One region of the Bacillus sp. P4_E1 genome, then DNA from elsewhere that is predicted to be linked to it. Evidence: riboswitches for the same ligand, from Rfam matches in the RefSeq annotation. Region 1 holds a riboswitch; the other holds the start of a gene.
What was found. Region 1 has a riboswitch for S-adenosylmethionine ahead of AC1DS7_RS15040 (methionine ABC transporter ATP-binding protein). Riboswitches for the same ligand answer to the same signal wherever they lie in the genome.

Region 1 (15,613 bases):
CGAATCCACCAACTGAACGAGTATTCGTAATTAAAAACATCGTAATTTCTTCTTGTAGCAACTTCCCATCATACTCAATTTCAACATATGTTGGATGTAATGATGGTAACATTTCGATTCCTTTTAAATAGTAAGCAAGTTGGCCTAATACCGTTTTTAGCTTGCTTGGTACTTCATATGTTAATTCTGTAATACGACCGCCACCAGCGATATTAATGAAATATGTATCATTCGCTCTACCAAGATCTAACGGTACCGTTGTTCCTTCACAAATAATATCCGCAGCCTCTTCAATAACACGAGGTACACCGATCGCACGCGCAAAATCATTTGTCGTTCCAACTGGAATAATTCCAAACTTTGGACGATGCTCATGTCCTACTAAACCGTTCACTACTTCATTTAACGTACCATCACCACCAGCTGCGATAACAACATCAAACTTACGATCCGCAGCTTGCCTCGCTGCCACAGTCGCATCTCCAGGACCAGTTGTCGCATGACAAGACGCTTCATATCCAGCTTGTTCTAATTTTTGTAATACTTCTGGTAAGCTCTTCTTAAATAGCTCGCGCCCAGAAGTAGGATTATAAATAATTCTTGCTCGCTTCATCATTTATTAGCACAGGAAATTCCTTATTCATTGAAAAACGAATACACCGAACCCTTATTCAGTATCCCTATGCTTACCTCCTCTCATCTTCCTATCCTTCTTTAATTCCGCTCAAACAGGCAGTAAGAACCCGATTCGTGTAGCCCATCAAAAGTAACTATTCACTCCTGATAGTTTTTCTTTATTTAACCAAGAAATTTATCCCGCTATTTACGGGCAGTAAAACTCTCACATCAATTTACATATAATGAATAATAATTATCTATTATTTCATGAGATGAAAAAACTCTCTATGTCTAGATTTATCATTATTCCCACCTTTTTGCAACTATCATACCATAGTTGCTATACAAACATTTTTTCACTTTTGACAGTTAATCAAACGTTTGTTTAAATTATTTTTCACCATTTAAACAAACGTTTGATTAACTCAGAAAAAACACCCAAATACGGGTGTTTTTTCTGTTTAATCTTTAAGAATCTATACTATTTTAGCGTTCAAAAATAAGAATTCTTCTCTTTTTTTAGCGCTTATTAATCTCTTCAAGTAAGATTTTATTAACAAGCGGTGGATTTGCTTGTCCTTTTGTAGCTTTCATAATTTGACCAACTAAGAAGCCAATTGCACGGTCTTTACCGTTTTTAAAGTCTTCAATAGATTGCTCATTATTATCAAGAATTTCTGTTACAACCTTACGAAGTGTTCCTTCGTCAGAAATTTGAACAAGACCTTTCGCTTTAACGATTTCTTCTGGGTCTCCACCTTTTTCAATTAATTCATTAAATACTTTCTTCGCGATTTTAGAAGAAATTGTACCTTTTTCAATTAATTGAACCATTTTAGCTAAGCCAGCTGGCGTTAATGCAACGTCTTTTAATTCTTTTTGTTGTTTGTTTAAGTATGCAAGTACTTCACCCATTAACCAGTTTGATGTTAATTTCGCATCAGCACCGTCTGCAACTGTTGCTTCAAAGAAATCAGACATCTCTTTCGTTAATGTCAATACATGCGCATCATAAGCTGGTAAGCCAACTTCTTCAACATAGCGAGCTTTACGTGCATCTGGAAGTTCTGGAATAGAAGCACGAATTTCTTCTTTCCACTCATCGTCGATGTAAAGTTCAACTAAGTCTGGCTCTGGGAAGTAACGGTAATCGTCAGATCCTTCTTTTATACGCATTAAGATTGTTTTCTTCGTTGCTTCATCATAACGACGTGTTTCTTGTTGGATGATACCACCAGATAATAATTCTTTTTCTTGGCGCACTTGCTCATGCTCAAGACCTTTTTGCACGTAAGTGAAAGAGTTTAAGTTTTTCAGTTCTGCTTTTGTACCGAACTTCTCTTGTCCAACTGGACGAAGTGAAATATTCGCATCACAACGAAGAGAACCTTCTTCCATCTTACAATCAGATACACCTGTATATTGAATGATTGATTTTAACTTCTCTAAGTACGCATATGCTTCTTCTGGAGTACGCATATCTGGCTCAGATACGATCTCGATTAAAGGCATACCTTGACGGTTGTAGTCTACTAATGAACCGTCAGCTGCATGCGTTGATTTACCAGCATCTTCTTCTAAATGAAGACGTGTAATACCGATACGTTTCTTTTTACCGTCTACTTCGATTTCAATCCAACCATTTTCACCAATTGGCTTATCAAATTGAGAGATTTGGTAAGCTTTCGGATTATCTGGGTAGAAATAGTTTTTACGGTCGAACTTCGTTTCCGTTGCGATTTCACAGTTTAATGCCATTGCGGCTTTCATTGCAAAGTTAACTGCTTCCTTATTTAAAGTAGGAAGTACCCCCGGGTATCCTAAGTCAATTACACTTGTTTGTGTATTTGGCTCCGCTCCGAATTCTGTTGGACTCGCAGAGAAAATTTTCGAATTTGTTTTTAACTCAACGTGAACCTCTAAACCAATAATTGTTTCTAAATTCATCTATGCTCGCCTCCTTACAGACTTGCTTTTTTTGTATGATAGTCTGTTGCTTGCTCAAACGCATGTGCAACGCGGTAAATCGTCGTTTCATCGAAGTGTTTACCAATGATTTGTAGACCAAGTGGCATGTTGTTAGCACCGAATCCACATGGAACAGAAATCGCTGGAACACCCGCTAAGTTTACTGGAATTGTTAAAATGTCATTTGCATACATTGTCATTGGATCGTCCACTTTTTCGCCCACTTTAAATGCTGGAGTTGGCGTTGTTGGTCCAATAATAACATCGTAGTTAGCAAATACATTTTCAAAGTCATTTTTAATTAATGTACGTACTTGTTGTGCTTTTTTGTAATATGCATCATAGTAACCAGAGCTAAGAGCAAATGTACCAAGCATAATACGACGTTTTACTTCATCACCGAAACCTTCGCTACGTGTGTTTTTGTAAAGATCTAATAAGTTATTTACATTATCAGAACGAACACCGTAACGTACGCCATCAAAGCGTGAAAGGTTCGCAGATGCTTCAGAAGAAGATAATAAGTAATACGTTGCTAGAGCGTATTTAGAGTGCGGAAGAGATACTTCCTCCCAAGTTGCGCCCATACCTTCTAACACTTTTAAAGCAGCTAGTACTGACTCACGAGCTTCTTCGCCAACACCTTCGCCTAAGTATTCTTTCGGTACAGCAATACGTAAACCTTTAACATCGCCTGTTAAACCAGCTAAGTAGTTTCCTACTTCAACGTTTGCAGAAGTTGCATCCATACGGTCAATACCTGAAATAGCTTGTAATAAGTATGCATTGTCTTCTACTGTACGTGTAATCGGTCCGATTTGGTCAAGTGAAGATGCGAATGCTACTAATCCGTAACGAGATACGCGTCCGTAAGTTGGTTTTAAACCTACAACGCCGCAATATGCAGCTGGCTGACGGATAGAACCACCCGTATCAGAACCTAGAGAGAATAATACTTCTCCTGCTGCTACTGCTGCTGCAGAACCACCACTAGATCCGCCTGGAACGTAATCTAAGTTCCATGGATTTTTTGTAGCGTAGAAGCCTGAGTTTTCATTTGAAGAACCCATTGCGAACTCGTCCATATTTAATTTACCGATTGTAACTGTGTCAGCAGCTTTTAGCTTTTGTACAACTGTCGCATCGTAAATTGGATCGAAGTTTGCTAATATTTTGCTCGCACAAGTTGTACGAAGACCGTTAGTTACAATGTTATCTTTTACACCAATTGGCATACCGAATAATAAACCATTATCCTCAGCACCAATCTTTGCATCTAATTCTTTCGCTTTCGCGCGTGCATTTTCTTCATCTAATGTAAGAAAAGCTTTTACGTTATCTTCAACATCCGAAATACGTTTGTAAGATTCTTCTACTAAATCCGTAACGGAAATTTCTTTGTTGTTTAACTTCTTATGTAACTCTGATACAGAATGATCAAATAATGACATCGAAATTCCCTCCTCTATTCTAATACTGCTGGAACACGGATTTGATTATCTTTGTGATCCGGTGCATTTTTTAATACTTCTTCTACTGGTAAACCTTTTTCTGGCACATCTTCACGCATAACATTTTTCATAGTTAATACATGAGTTGTTGGTTTTACATCAGTTGTATCTAATTCATTTAACTGTTCTGCAAATGTAACAATTGCATCTAGTTGTTTTTGAAATTTTTCTGCTTCTTGATCAGTAATTGCAAGACGTGCTAAATGTGCTACGTGCTTTACATTCTCAACGGAAATTCTTGACACGGCTAGGCCACCTCCATAATATATCGTTCAATCTACAATACTATTGATGATACCAAATTTCCAGTACTTCAAGCAAGTCAACACACGGCACTTACGGTATTTTTACATAAAAAAAGAAAGGCAAATGCCTTTCTTTACAATTTACTCTTTATCTAACGATTTATTTTTCGGAAATCTCTCGTTATCTTCTTCATTATCACGAATTGTTTTTTGTAATACAAAACAAGACATCGTTAAAAATAATGTTCCAATTAAATAGTATCCTTTTACACTAAGCGTTTCATCTAGCGTATAAATCCCAATTAGCATTCCTGAAAGCGCACAAACAAATGAAGTCCATGCTAAAAACGTGAACGCTTGCGTATTTCGTCTTCTCATCGTTCTCCCCCTCGTTAGCTGTACACCTATTATAGATAAATATATTTATCACAATGGGTTTTTATGTAAAATCATTTTTCTATTTATTAATCTATCACAAAAAATTTCTATTTTGAAGATAATTTTCTTTTAAATCTGAAAAAACAGTTAAAAACATTGACATTTATTTCAATTCCACATAAAATAAAAACAAATATTACGAACCTCGAAATATACGGGAGTGGAAATAATTGTTACAATATGAACATTTTTTAGACTTACTGCTAGATAACGCCAAGAAACTTTTCTATCCTGAAGAATGGGTAAGCCTTGATTTAACACTTTCCAAGACAGAAGTATTTTGTTTACTTTGGATGGAGCGAAATACGGATATTACAATGACAAAAATTGCTGATCTTCTTGATATACCGATGAGTACAACAACGGGCGTTGTAAATCGCCTTGTAAAAAAGGGATATATTGAACGCTACCGGAATGAAAGCGATCGACGCATTGTATTAATTCGTTTAACAGAAAACGGCGTAATGCTCGTTCAAGAAGTAAAACAAAATGCGGCCCATTACTTTAGCCTAGTGACAGATGCATTGTCAGAAGAAGAAAAAGCATTCTTACTACAAATATTCCAAAAGATCATGAATCACATTGCTACGTCACAGCAAAAAACAGAAGAAAAGATTTCTACACCTAAAATGAAAAACATTCCGATTGAATAAAGTGAAACTTTAATCAGTGGGGGTTTTTCTCATCCCTCACTGATTATTAGTTGAACCAATCGGGCATTTACGGACAGTTGACCTCCCACCTAATTTGTTTGCTCCAGTCGAATTTTTGGGCGGGAGTCTTACTGCCCGTTAATGCGGGATAAGACCCTAGTTGGGTTTTTATTCAATTAAATATTTCGACACTCGTAATATTCGACATTCGAAACAAAGGGGATATTAATGATGAGAATTATTCTGTATACAGGTAAAGGCGGCGTAGGAAAAACTAGCATTTCAGCAGCAACAGCAATCCAAAGTGCAAAACAAGGATTAAAAACATTAGTAATGAGTACAGATCCTGCTCATAGTTTAGGGGATTCATTTGGCATAAAACTATCTTCTGAGCCACTAGAAATTCGCGAAAACTTGTGGGCACAAGAAATTAACACTATTTATGAAATGGAAAAAGGCTGGGGGAAATTGCAGAAATACATTACACTACTCTTCACTTCAAAAGCAGCTGATGATATTACAACAGAAGAATTAACGATGTTCCCTGGTATGGAAGATTTAATTAGCTTACTTCGAGTACTCGATTACTATAAACACAACACTTACGACGTCATCATTATTGATTGCGCACCGACTGGAGAAACTTTAGCAATGCTTAGCTTTCCAGACATGCTCGGCTGGTGGATGGAAAAACTCTTTCCTATTAAAAGGAAGATTTTAAAAGTTGTTCGTCCTGTAGCTCAACCACTTCTTGGTGTCCCCCTTCCAACTGATGATATTATGGACGAATTAACGAATACGCTTGAACAGCTCGGAGAAATGAGAGATATTTTATCAAACCGAAAAGTAACGAGTATTCGCGTTGTTGTAAATCCTGAAAAAATGGTCATTAAAGAAGCTCAGCGTAGTTTTACTTATTTAAACTTATACGATTATAACGTAGATGCCATTATGATTAACCGCGTCATCCCTAACACTGTTACCGACCCTTACTTTCAGGCATGGAAAGATACACAAAAGAAATATAAGGCGTTAATTAAAGATAGTTTTCAGCCACTTCCTATTTACGAAGCTCCCATGTTTGAACAAGAAGTTGTTGGTTTAGCTATGTTAGAGCGTGTAGGAAATGCTTTATTTAAATCAGACCCTTCTCCTACTGAAGTGAAATTTAATGGCCGCACACAATATGTAAAAAAAGATGGCGATGAGTATATTTTCGTTCTGTCCATTCCCTTCTCAAACAAAAGTGAACTTTCATTAAATCAAAAAGGTGATGAACTTATTATTCGAGCCGGCTCTATGAAGCGAAATATCACCTTACCAAAAACATTAACACACCTTTCTATTCAAGGAGCTAAGTTTGAAGATGATGTACTAAACATTCGGTTTGGAGGTGTAGTACATGCATGATGAATTACTAAGAAAGGTAATTCGTACAAAAATAAAAATCGGTATGCGTATATTAGAAGAGCTACCGAATCCGATTCAGCAATCAGCTAAGCACGCACTAAATATTTTGCAAGAGGAGCTCTCCTCCTATGCTGAAGAACAACCGCAACCTGAGAGTAATTTAAAAAGCATCATAATTGAATAACTATACCCTTGTAGAAAGCCTTTTCTTATAGGCTTTCTATCCCTTTATTGGAGCTGATATAAGTTGATAAAAACATCTTCAACAAGACATTTCACCACTAATACAATCTGGCTAATCCCCCTTCTATTCTTTTTTCATAACCTTGAAGAAGCTTTCCAAATGCCACAATATATCGCTAATCGATTTTCGATCCATTTTATAACTAACAAACAATTTTTCATTGCAATTTCCATATTAACAACCTTCGTCTTACTCATAGTCATTCTATATCAATTAAGCATCATATCTTCTATTTATTTGATCATTTTTATACAGGGCTGTATCTTCTTTAACGCCGTTCAGCATATTATCTTGTATTTCATTTATCGTTCTTATAATCCAGGAGTAATCTCAGCATCTATCATTATCCTATTTTCTCTTTTCTTATTTTCATCAAAGAAACTATTAATCCCTAAAAAGAAATTAGCAAGTACACTCATTTTTAGTTTAATCTCTTACCCAATCATAATTTGGATTTCCTTATTATTAGCCAGCTGCTTTAATTAAAAAAAGACCAGGAAAACTCCTGGTCCATCACTCTACTTAACAAACATTGGATTCTATGTTATACAAAATTAGAAGGTACAGAATTAGGGTTTTGTTTGTTAAGTAGATTATATGTTGAACGAGCTAACAGCGGAGGGGTTCCTACTGTTAGTCGTTAAACTCAATAATTATTTTACGATTTTTTCAAGCTCATCAAGTGAAAGATCTACTGAAATTGAACCATCATTTGTTTCTTTCTTAATTGCATCTGTTACTTCTTTTGAATGGTATAACTCAATTACTTTTTTCAGTGTTGGATCATTTTTATCTTTCGTACGAGCTGCGAAAATATTAATATAGGCCTTTGCATTTTCATTATTTGGATCTTCTAAGAAAATTGGATCCTTCGCTGGGTCTAATCCAGCTTGACCAGCAACACCGTTATTAATAACTGAAGCCGCTACATCTTTTAACACACGAGGTGTTTGCTGTGCGATAACCGGTGTAACTTTTAGCTTCTTCGGATTTTCAGCGATACCGCTTGGATCCCCAAATAGACCAAAATCTTTCTTAAGCTTTAATAATCCAGCTGCATCAAGAAGTTTTAATGCACGTGCTTGGTTCGTTGGATCATTCGGAATAGCAATTTCCGAACCATCTGGGATTTCATTTGCTTTCTTATATTTTTCAGAGTATAAGCCCATCGGTGCAATTTGCGTTGTACCAACAGCTGTAATATCTAACTTATGCTCCTTTTTAAATTGCTCTAAGAAAGCAATGTGCTGGAATGAGTTTAGTTCAATATCTCCATCAGCTAACGCTTTGTTGGGTGTTGTGTAATCAGAGAACTCAACCAGTTTAATTTTAATCCCTTCTTTTTCAGCTTTTTTCTTTAAAATTTCCCAAACGTCTCCATCTGTTCCAGTTACACCGACGCGAACTACTTTCTCTTTCGCTCCTGCACCTGTGTCTCCACCTGAGCAGCCGCTTAATGCTGTAATTCCTACGATCGCTGATAATGCAAATGCTAAAATTTTCTTCATTTTCTTTTCCCCTCTTCCTTTTTATGATCTGCGTAAAAAGACTTTCGCAAAGTAGTTCCCTAAATTTTGAGCCACCTGTACAAGAATAATAAGTAAAACAACCGTTACAAACATAACTGACGTATCAAAGCGTTGATAACCATATGTCATTGCTAAGTCACCAAGACCGCCACCACCGACAAGTCCTGCGACTGCAGAAAATTCAATTAAACCGACCGTCATAAACGTGACACCTAGGATCAATGGTGCTAAAGCTTCTGGTACGAGGATTTCAAAAACAATTCTAAGTGGTGAAGCGCCCATTGCTTGTGCTGCTTCAATTACTCCTTTCGGAACAGAAACAAGATTGGTTTCAACCATTCTAGCAATACCAATTGATGCGACTAACGTCATTGGGAAGATTGCTGCAGCCGTTCCAATCGTCGTTCCAATAACACTTCTTGTTAGTGGGCTTAAAGCTACTAAAAAGATAATGAATGGAACCGGACGAATTGTATTAATTATGATATTAAGAATAGAAAAGACCCATTTATTTTCTAAAAAATTCCCTTTTCTCGTCACATACAATAGTAAACCTAGAGGTATACCAAGAATTGTAGCAAATATAAGGGTTACAATTACCATTAAGAGGGTATCCCCCGTCGCATCTAATATGCGAGGCCAAAATATACTCCAATCAACTCGCATGAGCTTCTACCTCCTTCAGCTGCACTTGCAGTCTTAGATGTTGTAATGCTTTTTGAATTTCTTTCTGTTCACCTTGTAGTTCTACAAGAAGATTTCCAAATAGCACATTTTGGAGTTCAATAATATTTCCATAAAGAACATTTACATCGACGTTATAGTTTTTCGCAATATATGATAGTACAGGCTGTCCTGTCTCTTCCCCAGTAAAAGTCAGGCGATAAATCTGACCTCCGTTTTGAATTTTCGCTAGAACACTTTCTGGTAAGTGATCATTAATAACAGAGCGTACAAAATTTTGAGTGGTCTTTGTTTTTGGTTGTGTGAAAACGTCAAACAGTTTTCCTTCCTCAATTACTTTTCCTTTTTCCATAACGGCTACACGGTGACAAATTTCTTTCACAACGTGCATTTCATGTGTAATAAGTAGGATCGTTAAATTGTACTCTCTATTTACTTTCTTTAATAAATTTAAGATTTCTGTTGTTGTTTCCGGATCTAAAGCTGATGTTGCCTCATCACATATGAGAATATCCGGTGATGTCGCAAGTGCTCTTGCAATCCCAACACGCTGCTTTTGTCCACCTGATAACTGTTCTGGATAATAGTTCGCTTTATCTTCTAAACCAACAAATTTTAGTAGTTCATTCACTCTTTCTTTTATCTCATTCTTCGGCAATTTCGCTAACCTTAATGGATAAGCAATGTTCCCAAACACCGTTCTTGAATTAAATAGATTAAAACTTTGGAAAATCATCCCAATTCTTTGTCTTAGTTTCCGTAATTCTTTCGCCGATAATGATGTAATATCTTTATCATCTATTGAAATTGTTCCTGCAGTTGGTCTTTCTAACATATTTACTAAACGTAATAGCGTACTCTTTCCAGCACCACTAAATCCGATAATGCCAAAAATTTCGCCCTTTTCAACTGACAGCGTTACATCCTCAACCGCATGAACAGATTGCCCACCTGATTCATATACTTTACTTACATTGTTAAAAGAAATCATTTTCTTCCCTCCTATATGCTGTAAAACTTGAAGTAGAGCTTTCGAGGTAAAATAAAAAGTGCTCTCCTTCTTATCAGTAATAAAAGATAAGAAGGAGAGCACTTTTATATGTACTCATTCACATCTTCTCATCTTCCAAGCCTTTATAGGCTTGCTGGAGTTAGCACGGTATTAAAAAACCCGTTGCTGAGGTATCGTAGGGCCAGTCCCTCCACCTCTCTGGATAAGAGTGTATCGATTTAATTGTCGTTTAATTAAGTCTTATTATAGAACTCAGAATAATGAGAGTCAATACATTTTTCGGAAAAATATTAATTATTTCTCTATTTGAATTTTAAAATAAGAAGTAACAATACAATAGTGATTTTTAAAGTTATGTAAAATCCTTCTCACTCATACTTTTAAAAAGGAGAATCTTCTCTACTCATTGAATAACATTATTTGAATATGAAATCGGAGGAAGATAGATATATGAAAACAGCTCTTTTGCTCGTCGACATTCAAAATGATTATTTTCCAAGCGGAATGATGGAATTACGTAATCCAGTAGAAGCAAGTGAATATGCTAGTCAGCTACTACAACATTTTAGAATAAGAAACGAACCTATTTTTCATATCCAACATGTAGCTATAAAAGATAGCGCTACTTTTTTCCTACCCAATACAGAAGGTGTCCATATTCACGAAAATGTCCGTCCACTTAGAGAGGAAACCGTTATCCTTAAACATTATCCAAATAGCTTCCGAGAAACTGATCTTCTAGAACAATTACAACGTTCAGGAATTGAGCACGTCGTAATATGCGGGATGATGACCCATATGTGTATTGATGCTACAGTAAGAGCTGCTTTTGATTTTGGCCTTCACTGTACCGTAATACACGATGCTTGTGCTACAAAAGATCTTTCATTTAAGAATGCTACTATACCAGCTGTTTATATTCATAATACAATTTTGGCGAGTTTAAATGGAGTATACGCAAATATAATGAGTACAGAAGAGTTTTTAGCGACCTAAAAAAACACTCCTTTCAGTTAGCAAAGCCGAAAGGAGTGTTCTCTTGTCTAACCATAGATTTTCTTTCAAATTGTATTATACAGGAAATCCTCAAAATGAATACTAAAAAATATGACTAATAAGTCAATTTTTCTCGCTGTTTTGTTTCTATTTTCATGTTTATCCCGATATTAATAGGGTTTAACTAATTCAAAAGAACAAATAGTAATATTTGGCAACCTTTTCTTGATTGAAATTAACTAGCTTCTATTATAGAGAGTTTCTCAAAAAGAAAAGATCTTCACAGTCTGTGAAGATCTTTTCTACTATTTCTTATAAAGTTTCAGAAGTAGTTTTTGCTTGCATGTGAAGTGCTAAGTAGTCAGGGCCACCAGCTTTAGAGTCTGTACCAGACATGTTAAAGCCACCGAATGGTTGGTAACCTACGATTGCACCAGTACATCCACGGTTGAAGTATAAGTTACCAACGTGGAAGTCTTCGCGTGCTTTTTCAATATGGTCACGGTTGTTAGAAAGAACTGCTCCTGTTAAACCGTATTCTGTATTATTTGCAATTGCAAGTGCATGATCAAAGTCTTTTGCTTTACAGAATGCTACTACTGGTCCGAAGATTTCTTCTTTCATTAAACGAGCATCTTCTGCAACGTCAGCAACGATTGTTGGTTGGATGAACCAGCCTTTAGAATCGTCTCCTTCGCCACCTGATACGATTTTACCTTCTTCCTTACCAATTGCAACATAGCTCATTACTTTATCGAATGCAGCTTGGTCATTAACAGGTCCCATGTTAATATCTTTTGCATCTGGGTTACCTACTGTTAATTCTTTTGTTAATTCAACAGCACGATTTAATACATGATCGTATACATCTTCATGGATTACTGCACGAGAACATGCAGAACATTTTTGTCCTGAGAATCCGAATGCTGATGCAACGATAGATTTAGCTGCTAATTCAAGATCTGCCTCTTTATCAACAACGATTGTATCTTTACCGCCCATTTCAGCGATAACACGTTTTAACCAAATTTGTCCTGGGTTTACTTTTGCTGCACGTTCGTAAATACGAATACCTACATCGCGAGATCCAGTGAAGCTAACGAAACGTGTACGAGGGTGATCTACTAAATAGTCACCAACTTCAGAACCATTACCTGGAACGAAGTTTACTACGCCAGCTGGTAAACCAGCTTCTTCTAATACTTCCATAAATTTCGCTGCTACTACAGGAGTTGTACTAGCTGGTTTTAGTAATACTGTGTTACCAGAAACTACAGCAGCTGTTGTCATACCTGCCATAATTGCGAATGGGAAATTCCAAGGAGAAATGATAACACCTACTCCTAATGGAATGTAAGAGAAACGATTATATTCAATTGGACGGCTTTCTACTGGAATACCGTCTTTTAATTTCAACATTTGACGAGCATAATATTCCATAAAGTCGATTGCTTCTGCTGTATCAGCATCTGCCTCATTCCATGGTTTACCTGCTTCTTTTACAAGAATAGCAGAGAACTCATGTTTTCTACGACGAACGATTGCTGCAGCACGGAATAAAATATCTGCACGCATTTCTGGTTTTGACTTTCTCCAAGTTTGGAATGTTGCATCCGCTACTTGCATTGCTTTTTCAGCTAATTCACGGCTTGCTTTTGAAACACGACCAACAAGTTCCTCTTTATTTGCAGGGTTTACAGAAACAATTTTGTCTTCTGTAGTGATTTTTTCTCCCCCGATAATTAATGGATAGTCTTGTCCAAGATAAGATTCTACTTTCTTTAAACCCTCTTCAAACGCTAATTTGTTAGCCTCTACTGAAAAATCTGTAAATGGCTCATGTTTGTATGCTACTACCATCTTTTTAGCCTCCCCTTAGAAAAACGTTTACATTTTACAACATTATTCTACACGATAATTTAGATTTATTCAAATATTCCTAGACTTATATTTTAAAAATTTATTAATTTTTAAAATATAATAAAAAAAAGAGATTCATACATACGTATGAATCTACAAAATATGAGTATATTCCAAAACATTTTTCCCGATTAATAAAATAGTAACTAATAAAAATAAAGTCCTTACATATCCAACACCTTTTTGAACCGCAAACTTCGATCCAAAATAAGCACCTAAAATCATTGATAAGCCCATAATTATACCGTATTCAAAATGAATCACATCTAAAAATAAAAAAGTAATTAAAGATACGATATTACTAACGAAGTTCAAAAGTTTTCCAGATGCTGCCGCTTGAATAAAATCCAAACCAATTAATAAAAATGCAAAAATTAAAAAGGATCCTGTCCCTGGTCCAAAAAATCCATCATAAAATCCTATCATTAAAATAACAAAGAAAAACATTAATGTTTTTCCTTTTGTCATCTTTTTATAGGTAGATGCACTTCCCCAATCTTTTTTCGCAATAATATAAATGGCAATAAAAACCAACATTACGAGCACTAGTGGACGCAAAATATCAGGCGGAATAAACTTTACTACTAAAGCCCCTGCGACTGCTCCAATAATAGTTAACGGGATTAACTTTCCTACAATCCGAAAATTCACCTTACCTGATCGAATAAAATAAATTGTGCTCGTAAGCGTCCCCATCGTTGCAGCTAATTTATTCGTTGCGATTGCCGAAGCTGGTGATAAACCAACAAACATAAGTGCAGGAAGCGAAATTAACCCTCCCCCTCCAACAACCGAATCAATAAAAGCAGCTAAAAATCCGAATGCAATTAATAAAATAATGACTTGAAAGCTTAGTTCTTCCATGAATTTGCCCCTTACCCCTTTATTTGTAACATTTAAAATTATAACAAAATTTTTCAAGAAAAAAAGCTGTTCCTTTATGGAACAGCTCTCATCTTTAATCTAAAATTTTCACAAACGGTTCATCTTGCTTCGCTTCACGTATAATAATTGCTTCTGGGCGTTCTACAGATTTAATTGTTACTTGTACTTTCATATAATTCGGGAAGTATTCCATAACAAGTCCAGCTACATATTGTGTAAAACCAATCACTTCAGCTTTCCCATTGAATTGGACAGGAATATCGAGCTTCATTTCTCTTAATTCATCATCTCTATACATTCCAGTACCGATAACAGCTGTATAATCTCCTTGGAAATACTCACTTAATTTTGCTTTAAAGTTTGACACCCTCGCAAGATCTTCACGTTTATTATCCGCTTTCGCTTGTTCAGATGGGAATAAATAGTATTTCTCATTGATCGGCTTCCAATCCTCAACCGTTTCACTGCCTTTTTCTACCTTAGCATAAGAAACAAAATTCCCTGGTACAAGCGAAGACTTTGGACCTTGACGATAAATCGCAAATGTAACCGGAATATTTTTTATTTCAGGCTTTTTTTGCTGCATTACTTTCAAGATTTCTTGGGCCATCCTTTTCCCTTCAGCTAACATTTTCACATCTGGAATTGCAGCCTCACGCGGATAACCATGCTCTTCCTCATAATATTGAACAGAATTCATCGCTAATCCAACTACAATGCCATCAGGTTCATTATCGTTCCCACCTTTTTGCACGTAGTAATCATGCTCTAAAATGTTTGAGATATACATTGGATGTTTTTTATTTTTCACTTCTAGTGACTCCGAACCTTCACTTAAGGCTGGATTCAGTCCGATATTTGGAAATTTAACTGCATCTTTTTTCAACTTATCCTCTAGCTCTTTTTGTTCAGCATCTGTACGCTTTCTTTTTACAAGCATTTGTATATCTTGAGCCTCTAGAAACTTTCCGCCTTTAAAGAAATAATCTTTCGTACTAAACGATTCTTTGGCAATGCGCATTAATCCTGTTTCAAATTCATCTACATCTAGACGACTATTTAAACCTTGTACAACTAAACCACGCGCCTTACCTGGATCAAATTGAACCGTTGTCTTATAATATTCATCCGAAATGGAGTATTTCGGGATAACTGCTTGTTCTTTCGCTTTCCCCGATTTCTCAACTGCTTTTTCATCTTTATTGGAACCAATGCTACACCCACTTACAAGTAGGCTAAGACTTAATACTGCTAACGCTATTTTTTTCATCGTAAGTTTGCACCTCTTACTTATTCAGCTCTTGTAAGAACCTCTCTTCATTCCAAACTTCAACATTGTGCTTCTCTGCTTGCGCTAATTTCGAGCCTGCAGCTTCACCAGCAACAAGTAAATCCGTACTTTTACTAACACTTCCTGTTACTTTTCCACCTAATGCCTCAATTTTCTTCTTCGCTTCACTGCGGCCCATAACTTCTAATTTCCCTGTTAAGACGACAGTT
Region 2 (15,613 bases), on a different contig from region 1:
TTGTAACAACTTTCAAAAGAGGTGGAAAGTATGAAATTATTTCAACCTTCTGAGATAGTAACATCATTGCCAACACAATTTTTCGCTTCACTTGTTGCAAAAGTTAACAAATTCGTTGCAGCTGGTCACGATGTTATTAATCTAGGTCAAGGTAATCCAGATCAACCAACACCGCAGCATATCGTTAAAGCTTTACAAGATGCTGCTGAAAAGACCATTCATCATAAATATCCGCCATTTCGCGGACACGAAAGCTTAAAAGAAGCCGTGGCAACATTCTATCAACGTGAATATGATGTAGTAGTAAATCCAAAAACTGAAGTTGCTATTTTGTTTGGCGGAAAGGCTGGATTAGTAGAATTACCAGTTTGTTTTACAAACCCTGGTGATACTATTCTCGTTCCAGATCCAGGCTATCCAGATTATTTATCAGGAGTTGCTTTAGCAAAAGCACAATTTGAAACAATGCCGCTTATTGCAGAAAATAATTTTTTACCGGATTATACAAAAATTGATGACTCTGTTGCGGAGCGAGCAAAGTTAATGTTTTTAAACTATCCAAATAACCCTACCGGTGCTACTGCATCAAAAGATTTTTTTGATGCAACCATTCATTTTGCTAATAAACATAATATATTAGTTGTTCACGATTTTGCTTACGGTGCTATCGGATTCGATGGTCAAAAGCCTGTTAGTTTCTTGCAAGCAGACGGAGCTAAAGATACAGGTATTGAGATTTACACTTTATCGAAAACTTTCAATATGGCTGGATGGCGTATTGCTTTTGCAGTAGGAAATGAAAGTGTCATCGAAACTATTAACCTATTGCAAGATCATATGTATGTTAGTATTTTTGGTGCAGTTCAAGATGCTGCCCGCGAAGCACTATTAGGCTCGCAGTCTTGTGTGGTAGATCTTGTTAATAGTTATGAATCTCGGAGAAATGCTCTTATTTCAGCTTGTCACTCAATTGGTTGGAAAGTAAACATTCCAACAGGATCATTCTTTGCATGGCTTCCTGTTCCAAAAGGATATACATCTGAGCAATTTTCTGACATTTTACTAGAAAAAGCACACGTTGCAGTTGCTCCTGGTGTTGGATTTGGTGAGCACGGCGAAGGGTATGTCCGTGTTGGTCTCTTGCATACGGAAGATAGATTACGAGAAGCAATTAATCGAATTGATAAATTAAATTTTTTCAAAAAGTCATTGACAACATAAAAAATATCTGACAAAATTCAGTTATCTTAAAAATTTAAACATTTCTAAATACTTCTTATCAAGAGCAGGTGGAGGGACGAGCCCGACGAAACCCGGCAACCGATCTACAATTGTAGACACGGTGCTAATTCTCGCAGCATTATGCTGACAGATAAGGAGCTGGTTGTAAAAAAACCTCTCCTTAGCTGAGAGGTTTTTTTATTTAACTAGGAGGGTATAACAATGAGCGGAATTATAGCGACATATTTAATCCACGATGATTCTCACAACTTAGAAAAGAAAGCAGAACAAATTGCAATCGGTTTAACAATTGGTTCATGGACTCATTTACCACACTTATTACAAGAACAATTAAAACAACATAAAGGCAATGTCATTCATATTGAAGCGTTAGACGAACAAGAACATATTAACTCTTACCTTGGCAAAAAAGTATCACGTGGACTCATTAAAATTCATTATCCATCGCTGAACTTTAGCCCTGACTTACCAGCCATTTTGACAACAACATTTGGAAAACTTTCGTTAGATGGAGAAATTAAACTAATTGATTTAACATTCTCAGACGAATTAAAGAAACAGTTCCCTGGACCAAAATTTGGAATTGAAGGCATCCGAAACCTTTTACAAGTTCAAGATCGACCTCTTCTAATGAGTATTTTCAAAGGGATGATAGGACGGAATATTGGATATTTAAAAACTCAACTACGCGATCAGGCAATTGGAGGCGTAGATATTGTAAAAGATGATGAAATTTTATTCGAAAACTCATTAACACCACTTATAAAAAGAATTGAATCTGGTAAAGAAGTTTTACAATCTGTATACGAAACTTACGGGCATAAAACTTTATACGCAGTAAATTTAACAGGTCGAACTTATGATTTAAAAGAAAACGCGAAACGTGCGGTGGTAGCTGGAGCAGACATTCTTTTATTTAATGTATTTTCTTATGGATTAGATGTACTGCAAGCACTTGTAGAAGACGATGAAATCCCAATTCCTATTATGGCACACCCTGCTGTAAGTGGCGCATATTCATCATCGAAACTATACGGTTTCTCTTCTCCATTACTACTTGGAAAATTACTACGTTACGCTGGTGCTGATTTCTCTTTATTCCCATCACCATACGGCAACGTTGCATTAGAAAAAGAGGAAGCTCTTCTCATTACAGCAGCATTAACTGAGGAAGACCACTATTTCAAGAAAAGTTTTTCTGTTCCATCTGCTGGAATTCATCCTGGTTTCGTTCCCTTTATTTTACGAGATTTTGGTAAGGATGTTGTTATTAATGCCGGCGGTGGGATTCATGGGCATCCAAATGGAGCTCAAGGTGGTGGCAAAGCTTTCCGTGCTGCAATTGAAGCTACTTTACAAGGTAAACCACTCCATGAAGTGGATGAAATAAATTTGCATAGCGCACTACAAATATGGGGAAATCCTTCTCATGAGGTGAAATTATGAGTATTCAAGTATTTTGTGATTTCGATGGTACGATTACAAATAACGATAATATCATGTCCATTATGGAAAAATTCGCACCACCAGAAGCAGAGGAAATAAAGCAAAAAATTTTATCGCAAGAACTTTCTATTCAAGAAGGTGTTTCTCAATTATTTCGATTAATACCTATTAATCTACACGATGATATTATTCAGTTTTTACAAGAAACTGCTGAAATCCGTACAGGTTTTCATGAATTCATACAATTCATTAATGAAAATAACATTTCCTTTTACGTTATATCAGGTGGAATGGATTTCTTCGTCTATCCACTCTTACAAGAAATAATCCCTAAAGAACAAATTTATTGTAATGCAACTGACTTTTCAGGAGAATTTGTTGAAGTGAAATGGCCGCACCCTTGTGACGAGCAATGTCAGCATAGTTGTGGTCTCTGTAAATCATCATTAATTCGTAAACTAAGCTCTAAAGATGATTTTCATATTGTGATTGGAGATTCTATTACTGATTTACAAGCAACAAAACAAGCAGATAAAGTATTCGCCCGTGACTTCCTTATTACAAAGTGTGAAGAAAATCGTATTGCTTATACACCGTTTGAAACATTTCACGATGTTCTAGCTGAACTAAAACATTTGTTGGAGGTGAAATTATGAAACAACTTTTTCGTCAATGGTATGACTTAAGTGAAATTAAAAAAGAATTAACAACTCGGAATTGGTTTCCAGCAACGAGTGGAAATATTTCTATAAAAGTCAGTCATGATCCCCTTACTTTTCTTATTACAGCAAGTGGCAAAGATAAAACAAAAACCACTCCAGATGATTTTTTATTAGTAAATCATCAAGGAATTCCCGTTTTAGAAACTGAGTTACGCCCTTCGGCAGAAACAATATTGCATACACATATTTATAACAATACGAACGCCGGGTGCGTACTTCATGTTCATACAACTGATAACAATGTCATCACAAATTTGTATAGTGATGCAGTCACCCTTCAAAATCAAGAGATTATTAAAGCTCTTGATATTTGGGAAGAAGGTGCAACGATTAACATTCCTATTATCGAAAATGATGCTCATATCCCGACGCTTGGAGAGAAATTCCGAAAGCATATACAAGGAGATTCAGGAGCAGTATTAATTCGAAACCATGGCATTACCGTATGGGGCCGTGATAGCTTTGATGCAAAAAAAAGATTAGAAGCTTATGAGTTTTTATTCCAATTTCATATAAAATTATTATCAATTCAAGGAGGCGTTTCTAATGGCGCAAATTCGTATTCATGAGGAAAATACTCGTATTGAAAATGAAGTAGAAGTATCAAACTTTCTACAAGGAGAAGATGTTTTATATGAGAAATGGAATATTTCTAAACTTCCTACTCATTTAAAAGAAAATTACTCCTTAACAGATGAAAACAAAGCTGAAATATTAACGTTGTTTTCAAAAGAAATTGCTGATGTTTCAGAGCGCAGGGGTTATAAAGCATATGATGTGATTTCACTTTCAAATAGCACACCTAACCTTGACGAGTTATTAATTAATTTCCAAAAAGAACACCATCATACTGACGATGAAGTTCGCTTTATTGTCAGCGGTCATGGCATCTTCGCTATTGAAGGAAAAGATGGTCGATTCTTTGACGTTGAACTCGAGCCTGGTGATCTTATATCTGTGCCTGAAAATGCAAGACACTATTTCACCTTACAAGATGATCGCCAAGTTGTAGCTATTCGTATTTTTGTTACAACAGAAGGTTGGGTTCCAATTTATTAAGGTAGCTAGTTGAATAAAAGAACTTGGAACCCCTTTTCCAACCTTTTATTCACTCTACATATATACATCCTCCTATGGAACAGGCTTATTTCATAACATTGAAGTAAGCCTGATTTTTTATTTACTAAAATGATTTGTCCCTTTCGCTTGTTCAAATCAAATATCTCGAATCATAATTCCACTTTATCAAGTACATTCCGGAATATTTTTTGAACATTTATTGAACTTTTTTTGAATTTTTTCTGAAAATTCTGTTTTGTGTATGATATACTACAACTAATAAGAAGGAAATGAATATTGCAAACAGAGGGGGATAATCATGAGTTTACTTATCGCACTTATACTAGGAGTTACATGCGGAGCTATTCCTGTCATTTTAGGAGCTATTATGGAAGAATTAGAAGTTGGTGTTTTAGGTTTTGCTGCATCATGTGTAAGCGCTTTATTTTTTGGTTTATATGGTGCTATTCCTGTTTCTATTCTGTGCGCATTTTATATACTACGCCATGCTCGCGCAAAACAGCTCGGCCCTAATCACATTGCCCAAGTTATTCCATTCCCAATTGAACGATGCCGCCGCGCTTCCAGCCTATAAAGTGAAACTTTAATCAGTGGGAGTTTTACTGCACACAAATAGCGGGATAAATTATCCAACTTAAATATTATGCCTGCCTAAATAAATAAAAAGTCCTCATTTGAGGACTTTTTATTTATTTTCTTCTAGAAATTGAAACAATTCTTGCAAATGAAGTGCATCTTCACTGTAGCTAACGGATACATGACATGTCCCTTCAATCTCAGCATGCATATAAAGGACAATTCCATCCCGATCATATTTCAATGCCAAATAAAACTCCATTTCCTCTAACATCTTTTTCGAGCTTCGGATAACATAATGTCCTTTCTCATCTCTTCCATATTCAAAATCTGGTCCAAAATCGTATTTTTGTTTAAAAGCTTCTTTTTGCTTATCATTAATCTGTACACAAGTTGCTCGCTGCACAGCATCAATCATCTCGTCAAACTTTTGGAGATCCATTCCATTTACCCCCTTATATACTTTTTGTATAATACTTGTGTTCCGCTATTCTCTTTTCCATCTGCGATTAGCTCTTCATACAATTCCTTCGCTAGGGTTAAACCCGGTACTGGTAATTGTAATTTTTCAGCTTCATCTAAAGCAATCTTCATATCTTTCATAAAATGCTTTACATAAAAGCCAGGTTCAAAATCTCCTTTTAACATTCGAGGAGCTAAATTACTTAATGACCAGCTACCTGCTGCTCCTGTCGAAATACTCTCTAATACTTTATCTGCATTAAGTCCAGCCTTTTTCGCATATGCTACCGCTTCACATACTCCTATCATGTTAGAAGCAATTGCTATTTGATTGCACATTTTTGTATGTTGTCCACTCCCAGCAGGGCCTTGCAACTGAATATTTGTTCCTAGTTTTTCAAATAGAGGTAAGCAAATATCATATATTCTGTTCTCTCCACCGACCATAATTGCTAGTCTTGCTTCTTTAGCCCCAATGTCCCCGCCAGATACTGGTGCATCTAATGTATATATATTCTTGCTTTTCGCAACTTCATTAATACGTTTTGCCAATGTTGGTGTAGATGTTGTAAAGTCAATTGCTATCGTACCTTCATTTGCATGTTCTAAAATTCCATCAATCCCAAAGTACACTTCTTCTACATCATGAGGATAACCAACCATCGTCATAACAACATCAACTTGCTTTACTAACGCTTTCGGTGTATCACACCAAGTCGCACCCTCTTGCACTAAAGAATCCGCTTTTTCCTTCGTTCTATTATATACATATACTTTATAACCACTTTGCATTAAATGGTTGACCATACTTTTTCCCATTACACCAATACCAATGAAACCTATTGATAAATTTTTATTTTCCATCTTCTCATCCCCTTTGTTCTAATAAATCATTTACCATCTTTCGGAACTCTTTATTAAAATCATCATCCATACTATTTTTCACATTTGAAAATAAAATAACAAAAGTTCCTTTTTCTTTATTAAAATTATTGAAAGTGTTCCAACCAGATAGTACACCATGGTTATGGAAATAATCTGGATATATGTAAAAGCTAAATGCATATTTTCTTTCTTGTGAAGGTGTAAACATCGCTTGTATACTTTGTTCAGAAAGAAGCTTTCCATTTATAATCGCTTCATCTAATTTTTTCATATCCCCTACTGTCGTATACATCTCACCCGATCCATATAACCAGTCCACCCCTAATTTTTGTGCTAGTACAAGCTCTTGATCTTTCTTCACATACCCCTTCGTGAAGTTTTTATCTCCAGGCACCATATTTCCCATACCTGATTCATGCATCTCGGCCTTTGTAAATATATTTTCTTTTACATAGTCTCCTAAAGGCTTTTTCGTTATATTTTCTATAATATAAGCGAGCACCATATAATTATAATCCGTATACTTCCAACCTGTTCCTGGTGGAAACTCTAATTTTTGACTTCCAATCCAAGTTACTAAATTTATACGTGAAGCTACATTAACCTTCCCTTTCCCACTTTCCGGTAAACCAGATGTATGCGTTAATAAGTGATATAACGTGATGTGTTTATCTACTGGAAATGAAGGAATGTATTTATTTACATTATCTTGGATATTTAACTTCCCTTGTTCTTGTAACTGTAGAATGGATGTAGCAACAACTGTTTTCGTAATAGAACCGATACGATATTTTGTTTGAGGCGTATTTTCTATTTTATTTTGAACATCAGCATATCCATATCCTTTATTCAATATAACATGCTCTTTATCTGTCACCAAAACTGTCCCATTAAATTGCTTTCCTACTAAATACTGATCTAACTTTTGAGATATACTAGCATAATCAATTTTTTGCACTTCTTCTATATTATCCTGTACATCTGACTCAATAGCAGGAGTTACCTTTGTTGTTAATACTGCTTGTTCCTTTGGATCGGGATAGAGAAAATAGTATACTCCGCCGCAAACTACAGCAGACAGTGAAGCCATAACCATTATTTTTTTTATCATATTGTTCCTCCGTAATTACTTCATGTGAACTACCCACCACTTAGTCTCTCTTGCGAGCTTACTTGAAGTGGGAGCTTCTCGGTTAAAATGGTCCCCCATATTCTATTATCAAGTAATAAAAAAAAATCGCAACAATTTGTTGCGAAAAATCACATTTTTTCTTTTCTATATATACATACTTGATTTTTCCCATTTTTTTTCGCTTCATATAACGCAATATCCGCTCTTTGCATTAACTCTTCTCTTGTAATCCCTTGCTCATATAACGCAACTCCAAAACTCGCTGTTAATTTCGAAATTCCAGAGAAATGCTTTGTTTCAATGAAAAATCGCAATGATTCCGCAACTTGAAACGCTTCTTTTTCTACCGTATTTGTCACTAATATTATAAATTCCTCTCCTCCCCATCTTGCAAATACATGTTGAGCTTCAACTTTAGATTTCATAAGATCTGCAAGTTGTACTAATGCTAAATCGCCAAAATCATGACCATATGTGTCATTTACTGATTTAAAATTATCTATATCAAACAAAATAAGTGCAACTTTTTCATCATTACGTAATACATTCTCCCACTCTGTCTCCAATATTTGTTGGAATTTCAAGCGATTATATATTTCTGTCAATGAATCTATCATAGCCAATCTTTCTTGCTCTTGATAGATTTCATCTAATTCTGTAATCTCTGTGCATTTTACTATAAATCGCGATAAGTCTTCTGGTAATGGTGTCGCACGTAATAGAAAAGTAAATGCTTCTCCTTCATAATTATACATTTTAATTCTTCTTCCATTTGATAAAGTATCATCCAGCCATGTTATATCGTGAGTCGTCGAATAATATCCGTTCTCTCTAATAAGATGTTCTGCAAACACTAAATGTTGTTCACGATACGTAAATAAATTATCATGTCCGAAGAATTGTAAAAAATTCGTATTACAATCAACAATCTCATCATCTTCTACTATAAATAATAAATCATTTTGAAAATCAAACATCGTTTGAAGCAATTCTTGTTGTAAACTTACTTGTCGCACTAAAGAAAGCTGATATAAACTCTTATTCACTTCCTCTAGTACTACTTGTGGGGTTACTGGTGCTATAACAATATTACGTATTCCTAACAGTAGTAAATCTGCAAACTGATTGTCTATCTGTTGATCCCAAATGATAATGAATGTGCTCTGTGAATTATATATATTCTTTATATATTTTATTTGAGCAAAATCTGTTACATACATAATTACAATATGTGGTCTAGTTCTATGAAACAATATTTCTCCTTCTTCAAAACTATTTGCTATAAACATACATTTTGGATGGACGTTTTCTATCGTTTGTTGATGTGTACATCCATCTTCTATATAAAGGACATTCAACTGAAGATCTTGTAATACATTTTGGAAAACAGTATTCTCTAATAAAAAATGTAGTATGTTCATCACTAGTCTTCACTCACTTCATATATCTTGTTTTACTGAATTCCTCACAATCATTTTATAAAGAATTGTGAGGAACTCATATTAACAAGCTAATTGAGAATGTTATCTTCGCTTATCTGCTCTGGAAATTCCTTTTTTAGTTTATGATTATATGAATTGTATCGTTTGTATGAATGCCCTGCCTTACTATTTAAAACTTGACAATTAAAATAAAGGTATTATATTCTTAAATTCAATAACTTACAAAATGTAAGTAGAGTATATTACATTTATTTTATATTAAGTTGATATGTAATTTGGAGGATATATAATGACAAACAACGACTTTTTTAACGTTTTATATGAACGCACATCTACACGTGCATTCAACCCTGAAAAAGAAATTTCATCTACAGAGTTACATGAAATTTTAAAAGCAGCTGCGCAAGCACCTTCTGCTTGGAACTTGCAACACTGGAAATTCCTTGTTTTCCAAGGCGAAGATGTACAAAAACGATTACACCCAATTGCTTATAACCAACAACAAATTCTTGATGCTTCTGCCGTAGTCGCTATTTTAGGTGATTTAGAGGCATATAAAAATGTTGAACCTGTTTACGGTCCAATTGTAGAACAAGGATTTATGAAAGCAGACGCAAAAGAGCGCTTAGCTAAAAATATTGAATCTGCATATACTCGTGAGCAATACCCACGAGATGCTGCCTTTTCAAATGCTGCTTTAGCAGCAATGCAACTTATGCTTGCTGCTAAAGCAACTGGCTGGGATACTTGCGCTATTGGTGGCTTCAATCCACAGGCATTAATGGAAGAATTCAATGTTTCATCTCGTTACGTACCAATTATGCTTATTACAATTGGTGAATCAACTTTAAAAGGTCACCCTGCACCGCGCATGAGCGTAGAACAAGTAAGTGAATGGGCGAAATAATAAAAACGAAGGTAATTTCATTACCTTCGCTTTTTTATATTCTGTCACACATCCGTAATATTACAATGTATTATTCGACATCTATACATAGAGAAATTGTAATTTTTACGCTATCACCATAAACAAATATGGCGTTTTGTGTCGAAATTTGTTAAAGCATTGAAATATAACCGTGTATTTTTGTTACAATTGTGATACAATGATAACAAATAGATAACAAGAGAGGGATTTTCATTGAGTTCATACGGAAGCTTTATCGCACTTTTGAGTTACATAGTAACTGTACTACTGCTATATTTTATTGGCGATGCTGCAAACATATCAGTGTTACAATTCCCTAAAGAAGAAGCGTTACAATTAGAAGCAGAAAAACATACTGCACGATCCATTGCACCACTACTCTTAGCTCTTCCTGTATATATCATCGTTTTATATAAAAGTAAAAAAGTGTAAAGGCTACCTAATTCATTCATTTCGGTGGTCTTTACATTTTTTTGTGACATTTCCCCTATTTTAAACATCATTCCATACTAAATACCCATCTAGTCATTTAAAATGAGAAAATCCCCTAGAAAAATTTCCATTATCTGTCCAGTCACTAACTACCGAACTTACATAGATTATAAGTGTGAAGGGGGTGATGAGGATTATGTTTGGATCATTTGGATGCTGTGATAACTTTAGAGACTGTCATCATCGTGAAAGAGAGTGTGACCATCGCGACCATCGCGAGAAAGAGAAAGAAGAAGTTAGACCACAACGACCTGCTGTATGTAACGTACTTGCTAGCATTTCAGTTGGAACAGAGCTTTCTCTTTTAAGCATTAGAGGTAACGGAACATTCAACAATGTAATTTTTGAAGGTTTCGCTAACGGCGTTGCTCTTTTCTCTGCTTTAGCTCGTAATAATAACGACAAAGATAACAATAACAATAAAGACGATAAGAACAATCAAAATCGTAATACTTTTACTGGTATTTTACGTGTATGCCCAACTGATATCGTTGCAATCGCTATCTAATTCTGTTCCTTATCCTCTATAGTAAGAAAACAAGATTTACTTTTCTCATAGAAAAAACCTGAGACCGATTTCAAATCGACTCAGGTTTTTTTACTATTATATGCTTTTAACTAATTCAACAACTTCTTCAGCAGTTGACATTGTTAATGCTTTTTCTGCTAATGTTTCCATTTCTGCTTTTGACAACTTGCTTAGTTGTGTTCTTGCAGGAAGGATAGATGTTGCACTCATACTGAACTCATCTAAGCCTAATCCTAATAATAATGGGATAGCAAGTGAATCTCCCGCCATCTCACCACACATACCAGCCCATTTGCCCTCTTTATGAGCAGCATCGATAACCATTTTTACAAGACGTAAAATAGATGGGTTATATGGTTGGTATAAGTAAGCTACTTGTTCGTTCATACGGTCTGCAGCCATTGTGTATTGGATTAAGTCATTTGTTCCAATAGAGAAGAAATCAACTTCTTTTGCGAACTGATCAGCTAATACTGCTGAAGCTGGAATTTCAACCATCATACCAACTTCAATAGAATCAGAAACAGTTGTACCCGCTTCTACAAGTTTTGCTTTCTCTTCTAATAAGATTGCTTTCGCTTGACGGAACTCATCAAGAGTTGCAATCATTGGGAACATAATTTTCAAGTTACCGTATACGCTAGCACGAAGTAATGCACGAAGTTGTGTACGGAACACATCTTGCTCATCAAGACATAAGCGAATTGCACGGTATCCTAAGAATGGGTTCATTTCTTTTGGTAAATGTAAGTATGGAAGTTCTTTATCTCCACCGATGTCAAGTGTACGAACAACGACTGGTTGATCTTCTTTTACACCTTCAAGAACTGCTTTATACGCTTCGAACTGCTCTTCTTCTGTTGGAAGATTGTCACGGCCCATGTATAAGAATTCTGTACGGTATAAACCAACGCCTTCTCCGCCATTATCGATAATACCTTGTACATCATTTGGTGTTCCGATATTAGCAACAAGCTCAACGTGATGTCCATCACTTGTTACAGTTGCTTGGTCTTTTAATTTTGCCCATACAACTTTTTGCTCTTCAAATTTCGCTTTCTTTTCTTCAAAAGAACGAAGAGTTTCTTCAGATGGGTTTACAATTACTTCTCCATCTAAACCGTCAATGATTACGATATCGCCGTTTTGGATTTTCTCCATAACAACTTTCGTACCAACAACAGCTGGAATTTCCATAGAACGAGCCATAATTGCAGAGTGAGATGTACGTCCACCGATATCAGTTGTGAAACCTTTTGCATACTTACGGTTTAACTGAGCTGTATCAGATGGTGTTAAATCTTCAGCAATGATGATTACTTCTTCAGAAATTGTACCAGGGTTTGAGAAGTTAATTCCTAGTAAATGTGCAAGAACACGTTTTGTTACGTCGCGAATATCCGCAGCACGTTCTTTCATGTATTCGTTATCCATGTTTTCAAACATAGAAATAAACATTGATGCAACTTCATCCATTGCAAATTCAGCATTTACTTTTTCGCCATTTACTTTATCTTTTACTGGATTCACTAATTCTGGATCATTTAATACTAATAAATGTGCTTCAAAGATAGCAGCTTTATCAGCACCTAGCTCAGCAAAAGCATGGTCCTTAATAGCTTCTAGTTCAGATTTTGCTTTCTCAAGCGCAGCGTCTAAGCGTGCAATTTCAGCAGCTTCGTCTGTAATTGATTTCTTTTCAATGTTAAATTCAGGATTCTCAAGTCTGAAAGCCTTTGCAATAGCAATCCCACTTGATGCAGCGATCCCTTGGATGTTAAGAGTCATTATTCTCCTAATCCTTCGTTTTTCATAGTTTCTTCGATAGCTGCTAGTGCTTGAGCTGCATCATCACCATTTGCAGTGACCTTAATTTCCGCGCCTTGTTGAATTCCTAAAGACATAACACCCATGATTGATTTTAAGTTAACGTTTTTTCCGTTATACTCTAAGTTGATGTCAGAACCAAATTTGCTTGCAGTGTTTACAAGTAGAGTTGCTGGACGAGCATGAATTCCTGAGTCGCTAGTTACTTTAAAGATTTTTTCCATGATAATTTATCTCCTTCAAATACAGTATTTTTTTAGTTGTATAGACGTGAGTACTACATCATCTATTGTATATAATAGGCGATGTTCGGTCAACCACATCGCCTATTATAATTATAAACATTTTGCGTCAAATTCCTACTGAATGTCAATAATAGCGTTTTCGCCCTTCTTAACATTTCCATCTTTTTTCAATTCGACTTGTTGCCCTTGTTGTAAATTCGTAAAGACGATTGGTGTAATAATAGATGGTGCATTTTCTTTTACAAATGCAAGATCTACTTTTAATAATGGTTGTCCTTGTTTCACTTTATCACCTTGTGCTACAAGCGCTTCAAAGCCTTCACCATTTAATTTTACAGTATCAATACCGAAGTGGATTAAAATTTCTTTTCCGCCTTCAGACTGAATACCAATCGCATGTTTTGTAGGGAATACATTTACAATCTCACCATTAACCGGAGAAACTACTGTTCCTTCTGTTGGCTCAATCGCAAATCCATCTCCCATCATTTTCCCTGAGAATACTTGGTCAGGTACTTCTGTAATCGGTAAGATTTTCCCTTCAATTGGTGAAACGATTGTTTCATTTTCATCAACCTGTTGAGGAGCTTCTTCCACTTTTACAGGCGCTTCTTTTTCAACATGAGGTGTACGACCTGACATAATATCATGAATTTGTGATTTTAATGTGTCAGATTTCGGTCCGAAAATAGCTTGAATGTTATTTCCAACTTCAAGTACACCGGCTGCTCCAAGCTCTTTTAAGCGGTCTTTATTTACATTTTTTTGTTCGTTAACTTGAACGCGTAAACGAGTAATACAAGCATCTAACGAAGCAATGTTTTCTTTACCACCAAGTGCTACTAATACTTCACGTGGAAGTTCTCCTGCTTCTGTTTTCCCTGCGCCTTCATTAGCATTCGCTACTTCACGACCAGGTGTTTTTAAGTTCCATTTACGGATTGCGAAACGGAATCCGAAGTAGTAAATCACTGCTAGTACAAGACCAACAATAATTACCCACCACCATGCCGTACGACCTGGTAGTACACCGAATAATATGAAGTCAATTAAACCACCAGAGAATGTCATACCAATTTTAACACCTAAAATTTGCATTGTCATAAATGATAGGCCAGCGAATACTGCATGAATTCCGAATAATACTGGTGCTACGAATAAGAATGAAAATTCAAGTGGTTCTGTAATACCTGTTAAGAAAGATGTTAATGCAGCAGATCCTAAAATACCAGCTGCTAATTTTTTATTTTCCGGACGTGCTTCATGGTACATTGCTAAAGCTGCTGCTGGAAGACCGAACATCATGAACGGATACTTACCAGTTGTAAATGTACCTGCTGTTAATTCTACGCCGTCTTTTAACTGTGCCATAAAGATTTTTTGGTCACCACGGATTAATTCGCCAGCTGCATTTGTATACTGACCGAATTCGAACCAGAACGGTGAATAGAAAATATGATGTAATCCAAATGGAATTAACGAACGTTCGATTAAACCGAATATAAATGCTGCTATCGTTCTATTTGCATCAATCATTTGATGTGAGAACGTATTTAAGCCACCCTGAATGTATGGCCAAATGAAGCACATGATAATACCTACCACTAAAGAGAATGTTGCAGTTGCGATTGGTACGAAACGCTTACCTGCAAAGAAACCTAAGTATGATGGTAATTCAATGTTGAAGTATTTATTATAACAATATGCCGCTACTATCCCGACGATAATACCACCAAACACTCCTGTTTGCAGCGTTGGAATTCCTAATACGTTTGCATATGCTGGATCTGAAAATCCAATTTTTACTGGATCTGTTCCAGTGCTTGTTACTTTCACTAGTTTATCTACTTCTAAGAACACACTCATCGTTTTGTTCATAATTAAGTATCCGACGAACGCTGCTAAACCAGCTACTCCGTCTCCACCAGCTAAACCGATCGCTACCCCAACTGCGAATAATAGCGCAAGGTTAGCGAAAATAATATCGCCAGATTGTTCCATAATTTTTGCAACCATTACGAACCAATCTGCTTTTAAAGCAGGGATAACATTTGTTAGTTGTGGATTTTGAAATGCATTACCAAATCCAAGTAAAATACCTGCTGCCGGTAAAATCGCTACTGGAAGCATAAGCGCTTTTCCGACTTTTTGAAGAACACCAAAGATCTTCTTAAACATGGAAACCCTTCCTCTCTTATCTATATTGATACTTTTCGACAAACGCCAAAAAGGCATGAGGAAAAAAAAGATAGAACGATAGCTATACAAAGGGTAGTATGTCCCTTTCTTTAGCTTACATTCCCAACTTTTCTCCACTCATGCCTGATCGAATCAGTAACACGTGTCAAAAATAGGATTACGTATAAGTTCACTATAATTAAAGCAAACGTTTTCGTTATTTACCTTAATGTGTTTGTCGAATTTTGTATAACTTTGCAATAGTTATTATACATAACTATTGTAAGCGATTCAATCATTTTTTTTAACGTTTTCATTTTAGACAAAAATATATGTCTTTTTACACATGTTCTACTTTCACTAATCGTTGTAAATGCATCGTTAAATAAATACTCTCCGCTTCATATACAGGAAGTTGTAATTCTTT

Region 2: linked by a shared signal. The riboswitch ahead of mtnW (2,3-diketo-5-methylthiopentyl-1-phosphate enolase) and the one ahead of AC1DS7_RS15040 (methionine ABC transporter ATP-binding protein) in region 1 are both predicted to bind S-adenosylmethionine.

Annotation. Positions count from the first base shown of each region.
Region 1 covers NZ_JBFUIV010000009.1:196,266-211,878, forward strand. Annotated here, with positions in the region: gene AC1DS7_RS14985 (diacylglycerol kinase) at 1-616, opposite strand, end outside; gene gatB (Asp-tRNA(Asn)/Glu-tRNA(Gln) amidotransferase subunit GatB) at 1,138-2,565, opposite strand; gene gatA (Asp-tRNA(Asn)/Glu-tRNA(Gln) amidotransferase subunit GatA) at 2,580-4,037, opposite strand; gene gatC (Asp-tRNA(Asn)/Glu-tRNA(Gln) amidotransferase subunit GatC) at 4,052-4,342, opposite strand; gene AC1DS7_RS15005 (YiaA/YiaB family inner membrane protein) at 4,484-4,720, opposite strand; gene AC1DS7_RS15010 (MarR family winged helix-turn-helix transcriptional regulator) at 4,951-5,433, shown strand; gene AC1DS7_RS15015 (ArsA family ATPase) at 5,662-6,843, shown strand; gene AC1DS7_RS15020 (DUF3926 domain-containing protein) at 6,836-7,027, shown strand; gene AC1DS7_RS15025 (HXXEE domain-containing protein) at 7,091-7,573, shown strand; gene AC1DS7_RS15030 (MetQ/NlpA family ABC transporter substrate-binding protein) at 7,741-8,595, opposite strand; gene AC1DS7_RS15035 (methionine ABC transporter permease) at 8,617-9,282, opposite strand; gene AC1DS7_RS15040 (methionine ABC transporter ATP-binding protein) at 9,272-10,291, opposite strand; SAM riboswitch class I at 10,417-10,521, opposite strand; gene AC1DS7_RS15045 (cysteine hydrolase family protein) at 10,763-11,308, shown strand; gene pruA (L-glutamate gamma-semialdehyde dehydrogenase) at 11,621-13,168, opposite strand; gene AC1DS7_RS15055 (TSUP family transporter) at 13,322-14,092, opposite strand; gene AC1DS7_RS15060 (CamS family sex pheromone protein) at 14,187-15,383, opposite strand; gene ligA (NAD-dependent DNA ligase LigA) at 15,400-15,613, opposite strand, start outside.
Region 2 covers NZ_JBFUIV010000012.1:12,925-28,537, forward strand. Annotated here, with positions in the region: gene AC1DS7_RS17355 (carbon-nitrogen family hydrolase) at 1-16, opposite strand, end outside; gene AC1DS7_RS17360 (aminotransferase class I/II-fold pyridoxal phosphate-dependent enzyme) at 31-1,221, shown strand; SAM riboswitch class I at 1,274-1,379, shown strand; gene mtnW (2,3-diketo-5-methylthiopentyl-1-phosphate enolase) at 1,444-2,688, shown strand; gene AC1DS7_RS17370 (2-hydroxy-3-keto-5-methylthiopentenyl-1-phosphate phosphatase) at 2,685-3,344, shown strand; gene AC1DS7_RS17375 (methylthioribulose 1-phosphate dehydratase) at 3,341-3,979, shown strand; gene AC1DS7_RS17380 (1,2-dihydroxy-3-keto-5-methylthiopentene dioxygenase) at 3,957-4,469, shown strand; gene AC1DS7_RS17385 (hypothetical protein) at 4,789-5,064, shown strand; gene AC1DS7_RS17390 (DUF3909 family protein) at 5,176-5,508, opposite strand; gene AC1DS7_RS17395 (NAD(P)-dependent oxidoreductase) at 5,514-6,392, opposite strand; gene AC1DS7_RS17400 (serine hydrolase domain-containing protein) at 6,397-7,524, opposite strand; gene AC1DS7_RS17405 (GGDEF domain-containing protein) at 7,674-8,966, opposite strand; gene AC1DS7_RS17410 (nitroreductase family protein) at 9,277-9,894, shown strand; gene AC1DS7_RS17415 (hypothetical protein) at 10,129-10,347, shown strand; gene AC1DS7_RS17420 (DUF3915 domain-containing protein) at 10,544-10,915, shown strand; gene ptsP (phosphoenolpyruvate--protein phosphotransferase) at 11,012-12,724, opposite strand; gene ptsH (phosphocarrier protein HPr) at 12,724-12,987, opposite strand; gene ptsG (PTS glucose transporter subunit IIABC) at 13,123-15,186, opposite strand; gene glcT (glucose PTS transporter transcription antiterminator GlcT) at 15,527-15,613, opposite strand, start outside.